DNA from 2 places in the Enterococcus hirae ATCC 9790 genome. Region 1 is predicted to be linked to the other one. Evidence: a T-box and tRNA genes for the amino acid it is inferred to sense, from the RefSeq annotation. Region 1 holds a T-box; the other holds one or more tRNA genes.

The links. The T-box of region 1 lies ahead of ileS (isoleucine--tRNA ligase). A T-box ahead of a tRNA ligase gene usually reads a tRNA of that ligase, here a tRNA-Ile.
Region 2: it encodes a tRNA-Ile, which carries the amino acid that the T-box ahead of ileS (isoleucine--tRNA ligase) is inferred to sense. The anticodon was not compared.

The regions. Positions count from the first base shown of each region.
Region 1 is NC_018081.1:67,095-70,295, reverse strand. It holds partial or broken gene EHR_RS00335 (YlmH family RNA-binding protein) at 1-155, shown strand, start outside; gene EHR_RS00330 (DivIVA domain-containing protein) at 176-880, shown strand; T-box leader at 864-1,081, shown strand; gene ileS (isoleucine--tRNA ligase) at 1,139-3,201, shown strand, end outside.
Region 2 is NC_018081.1:1,881,889-1,885,089, reverse strand. It holds RNA gene ssrA (transfer-messenger RNA) at 1-222, shown strand, start outside; gene EHR_RS09050 (DUF5960 family protein) at 431-733, shown strand; gene EHR_RS09045 (hypothetical protein) at 981-1,244, opposite strand; tRNA gene EHR_RS09040 (tRNA-Ile) at 1,278-1,351, opposite strand; gene EHR_RS09035 (Abi family protein) at 1,701-2,705, shown strand; gene EHR_RS09030 (peptidoglycan recognition protein family protein) at 2,760-3,201, opposite strand, start outside.

The sequences.
Region 1 (3,201 bases):
AAAGTAAATTGGACAGAAAATACACGCCCTGATTTTTTACTTGAGTTATTAGATATCGTTTCGATCAGAGGATTTGGTCGAATCCAAATTCAAGAACTTGAAGGAAAAACTAAAAAGAAAAATACAGGGTATTATTTGGTGTATTACGTAAATAAAACAAAAAGGTGGTTTACACATGGCTTTAACTCCATTAGATATCCAAAACAAAACATTCCCCACAAAAATGCGGGGATACAATCAAGACGAAGTAGATGATTTCTTAGATTTAGTTGTTCGTGACTATGAAGAAATCACGCAACGAAACCGTGAACTTGAAAAAGCAGTGAAACATTCAGAAGAAAAATTAGAATATTTCAATGAACTAAAAGATGCATTGAATCAGTCAATCATCGTGGCACAAGACACAGCGGATAAAGTTAAAACAAGTGCAAGTAAAGAGTCCGAAGTAATCGTGACATCTGCTCAAAACAAAGCGGATGAATTAGTGGCTACGGCTGAAAAACGTGCGCACCAATTAACGACAGATGCGGAAGAAAAAGCAAGACAAATCCTAACAGATGCAACTGAAAAAGCAAAACAGCTAGCAGTTGAAACAGAAGACTTAAAGAAAAAAACACGAGTTTTCCACCAACGAATCAGCTTGATGTTAGAATCTCAATTAGAACAAGTAAAAAGTCCAGAATGGGATGAAATTTTACAACCTTTCTCAAGCTATGTGTCAGATAGTCATGAAGTGATCAAAGAAGTTTTAGCAAAACAACTTGACAATGAAAATCAAACTGATGTAAACTCAGACACAGGCATCATGGAAGCACCAATGACTGCATTTGATACACAGGCGATCGATATTTCGATCATTCCTGGTGATGACGAAGAGTAGAACAGAAAAGCATTTTGTCATTCTTTTCAGCGAGCCGATGATAGTGGAAGTTCGGCAAGACCCTGCAAAGTGAAAGATCCTCTACGAAAATTGTTTCTGAAATAGGAGTAAGAAACAACGGTTGACCTCGTTATTGGTTTTTAAGAGTTACATGATCATGTAACTGAATTTGGGTGGTACCACGGCATGTTCGTCCCTTTGGATGAACATGCTTTTTTGTGTTCTTTAAAATGATGAAAGAAGGAGCGTAACTGGTTTATGAAAATGAAAGAAACCTTACAACTAGGTAAAACAAAATTCCCAATGCGTGGTAATTTGCCTAATCGTGAAGCGGATTGGCAAAAAGAATGGGAAGAAAATAAAATTTATCAAAAAAGACAAGAATTAAATGAAGGAAAGCCAAGTTTCATCTTACATGATGGACCTCCTTATGCAAATGGAAATATCCATTTAGGACATTCATTAAATAAAATCAGTAAAGATATCATTATCCGTTCAAAATCAATGTCAGGATTTCGTGCACCTTATGTTCCAGGTTGGGATACTCACGGTTTACCGATTGAACAAGTATTAGCCAATAAAGGGATCAAACGAAAAGAAATGACAATGTCAGAGTACTTAGAAAAATGTCGTGAATATGCCCTTTCACAAGTCGACAAACAACGAGAAGATTTCAAACGACTAGGAGTGGCAGGCGATTGGGAGCATCCATATGTCACGTTGGATCCTTCTTACGAAGCGGCACAAATCCGTGTTTTCGGTAAAATGGCTGAAAAAGGCTATATCTATAAAGGATTGAAACCAATCTATTGGTCTCCGTCAAGTGAATCTTCACTTGCTGAAGCAGAAATCGAATATAAAGATGTGAAGTCTCCTTCTATCTTTGTGGCTTTCAATGTGAAAGATGGCAAAGGGTTGTTAGATGAAGATACAGCTTTCGTTATTTGGACAACTACGCCATGGACATTACCAGCAAACCAAGGGATTGCAGTAAATCCAACTTATACGTACGTTTTAATCGAAGCAGATGGACGTAAATTTGTCGTTGCAAAAGATTTATTAGAAAAGGTTCAAACTGAAATCGGTTGGTCTGATGTTCAGGTGTTGAAAGAGATTGCTGGTCAGGAAATGGAATACATGACTGCTTGGCATCCGTTTTATGAGCGGGAATCATTAGTCATCTTAGGTGACCATGTAACTTTAGACGCTGGTACTGGATTAGTCCATACAGCACCAGGTCACGGGGAAGATGACTATATTGCAGGAAACAGATATAAATTGCCAGTAGTTTCTCCAGTGGATTCAAAAGGGGTTTATACAGAAGAAGCACCAGGATTTGAAGGGGTCTTTTACGACAAAGCGAATCCAATGATTACTGATTTGTTACAAGAAAAAGGTGCTTTATTAAAACTTGACTTCTTTACGCATAGTTATCCTCATGACTGGCGTACGAAAAAACCTGTGATTTATCGTGCTACACCACAATGGTTTGCATCAATCGACGATTTCCGACAAAATATTTTAGAGGAAGTAGAGAAAGTAGATTGGATTATTCCTTGGGGGAAAACACGTCTTTATAATATGATCCGTGATCGTGGCGACTGGGTTATTTCACGTCAACGTGCATGGGGTGTGCCATTGCCAATCTTTTACGCTGAAAATGGGGAAGCAATCATTACGCCGGAAACGATTGAACACGTAGCGCAATTGTTTGCTGAACATGGTTCAATCATTTGGTTTGAGAAAGAAGCGAAAGATCTTCTTCCAGAAGGCTTTACGCATCCAGGATCACCGAATGGACAGTTTACGAAAGAAACAGATATCATGGATGTTTGGTTTGATTCAGGTTCTTCTCACGAAGCAGTCTTGCGTCAACGTCCAGAACTATCATTCCCAGCTGATATGTATTTAGAAGGTTCTGATCAATACCGTGGCTGGTTCAATTCAAGTATTACTACAAGTGTGGCAATCAATGGGGTTGCACCGTATAAATCTGTCCTTTCTCAAGGGTTCACTCTGGATGGCGAAGGGCGTAAGATGAGTAAGTCGTTAGGTAACACGATCTTGCCAGATAAAGTGATCAAACAATTTGGCGCGGATATCTTACGTTTGTGGGTAGCTAGTGTGGATTATGAAGCAGATGTACGTGTATCCATGGATATTTTAAGCCAAGTAGCAGAAGTTTACCGCAAAATCAGAAATACGATGCGCTTCTTGATTGCAAATACTGAAGACTTCGATCCACAAAAAGATACGATTTCATTTGAAGAATTACGTTCTGTAGATAAATATATGACTATCCGATTGAACGAAGTGATTAA
Region 2 (3,201 bases), 1.0 Mb from region 1:
TCCTCTCGGCATCGCCCATGTGCTCGAGTAAGGGTCTCAAATTTAGTGGGATACGTGACAACTTTCCGTCTGTAAGTTGTTAAAGAGATCATCAGACTAGCGATACAGAATGCCTGTCACTCGGCAAGCTGTAAAGCGAAACCACAAATGAGTTGACTATGAACGTAGATTTTTAAGTGGCGATGTGTTTGGACGCGGGTTCGACTCCCGCCGTCTCCATTGTGAGATTTCGGTAGATTTCACTAAATGCCTAAATCCTTATTTTAAAAGGATTTAGGCATTTTTTATTTTCGATAGTTTTCGTTAAATGAATGAAAATGGCATTCAAAAAGAACACTTTTTAATATATATGTTCCATCCATATTATCAATGATATTCCATCTTTACAAAAAGAACATTCGTTCGTATACTCTTTTTGAGGTGAACTTTTATGCTTATGGAAGGAAAAATACAATTATGGTTTAAATTCGATCCTTCGAATAGATTTATCAAAGATTTTTATAAAGTATGGGATTCAGAAGTTTTCTTTTTAGCAATTGAAGACAGTTTATTAATCAATCTCTACTATTCTAATAAGAACTACTTTAAAATCCCTGCTGCGAAAACCAGAATGAAGAAAGACGTATATTTTTTGTTTGATATCGTAACTGACGTGCCGGACGCACGGAGCGATCATCGGCGTTATGACTATATAAAGTATACTTTCATTGATCCAGAAAGGTATAAAGATTAAAGTAGGCTACCTAAAAAGGTAGCCCGGAACGGATTTTATCATCATACTTATGAAAGGAGATATTTTTTAAGTTAGTATTAAGATTGTGTAATATGATGACGTTATCATTTTAACATAATTAAATTTATTGTTTTTTTATACTTATAAATTAAAATAAAGAAATAAAGTGCATATCAAATATGTTTGAAAAATAATTTAAATTATAGATTAACTTCCCTATATAACATGTCAAAAAAAACATAAGATATTAACCTATTGCAAAAAATAATAATATAAAATATCCTACAGGGATAATATTTAACAACAATCCACATACTGAGATAACTTTTTCAATAAGACTACTATTTTTACTTAATGACCAAATAGAAAGTATAAATCCTATTACTCCCATTAATAAAACAGGAATGAGACTAGAAAATAGCATACCAAACCAGGTTGTAAAAATTTCTATACTTACTAATATTCCTATTAATAAACTGAGAATATTGATAAATTTAAATCTTTTATCCATAAAAGTTCCTCCTTAATGGTAACTAAATTTTTATGTGCCCTGTAGAATTAAAACCTACAATCAGATAGTTATAAGCCATCTGATCTGACCAGCTGAGCTAAAGGTACGGAAAGCCATCACAACTACTGCAAACAAAAAGAATGGACATAAACTAGATAATGATGGGTTTCATTCTTTGTTGTGATGGCATATTTATTATTACACATTTAATAGCAAAAAACTAGATTGTACTTATTCTTTGTATAAGATATTATTTTATGCTATTATTTCCAAGTCATAAAAAGAAAAAAGCTTCAGATACTCTCTCACCCTAGAGTAGTATAAAAAATAAATAGTTGACATTTATTCGAAATTAAATTAAACTTAAGTCAATGAATCTGGGGAGGATACCCCAAACATATAAAAGCGTGATTTGTAATATACAATGTCACGCTTTTTTGTATATGGAGGATAGTTATGAAAAAACCCGATGATAAATCGTTTTATTCATTTGAAAAACTTGTTGATTTAATGGAAGAACGAAAAATAATTATTGAAGATAGAGACAATGCTATATATACTTTAAAAAATATCCCTTACTATAATTTAATAAATAATCACAAACAGACCTTTGCTATTTACGATGAAAATGAAGACGAATACATAGATGATTATGAAAATACTTCCTTCGCCGAAATTAGAATCGTATATGATTTTGAACGCCTTTTAAGTTCAATCTTATATAAATATATTTCGGTTTTTGAGGAAACGCTTAAATCTCTAATTCCACACTCTATATCTAAAGAATATGGATTTTTACAATCAGAGTATTTAGATCCAGACGTGTATGATAAAGGAAGATTAAAATATGATGATAAAGGAAATTCATATACAGATAGAGATAAACTGTTAGCAAAATTAAATGAAAGAATTAGTTCTTCCTATAATCAAAGTATAATTCACTATAAAAACGAATATCATAATGTTCCTCCTTGGATTTTAGTTAATGATTGTACGTTTGGGGAATTAGTCAATTGGTTAAAATTGAGTAATCTTAATATAAAAACAGAAATAGTAAATCATTGCTTTAACAAAAATAATTCTAAAACTGATTTTAATTCTTTGCTCTTTCATTGCTTATATAATATTAATGAATTTAGAAATATAGTTTCTCACGGAGGAAGAATATTTCATCATAAGTGTAAACATGAGCTAAGCCCAGGTTTATTAAAAAACTATCTACAAAAATATTCAATATCTATGAGAAATAATTGTATAGGACAAGACGGTATTTTAAGTATAGTTTTTTCATTAATTTGTGTATTTTCTAACCGAGATACTGTAAAAAATAATTTTATCGATGAAATTGTTTCATCTTTTCAACAATTCGATAATAACAATAATGAAATTATGTCAAAACTACTAGATAGATGCGATATAAAGATGGAATCTATTAGTCGATTACAAGAATTCAAAAATTGATAACTTTACTTGTGCGTTAATGACTATGTACTGCCCCTCATCGAGGGGCTTTTTTTATCGTTGCGGAATATTCAAATACCAACGCTTGTCATGAAAATCTTGTGCTCCGCCTTTAGTGTTCCCTTCTGGATCATTCGTTGCACGCATCATGACATAGACTTTCTTATTAGGGAAATTACGCATATTGAAAGATACATGATAACCAACATTTCCAGAAGTATTATAAGCTTGATTTACATCTGGTCTATAAATTCCATCAGCTCTTACTCGAGCTAATTCTTTCCCAGTATTGTAATCCATAATGAAAATATACTCGTATTGATAGTTAGCAATGTGCCATCCAGCCACATGCAAGTTTGCGTTTTCGATTTCTCCGAACTGATCAATGTGGGCGTAATTTGTTCCATCTGTTAGTGTAGGATTTGCAGCACCTGCTCTAGTTGGATCAATGACTGGTCTATCATCTGAAGTTGTCGGATTTTCATCGGTAAATCCA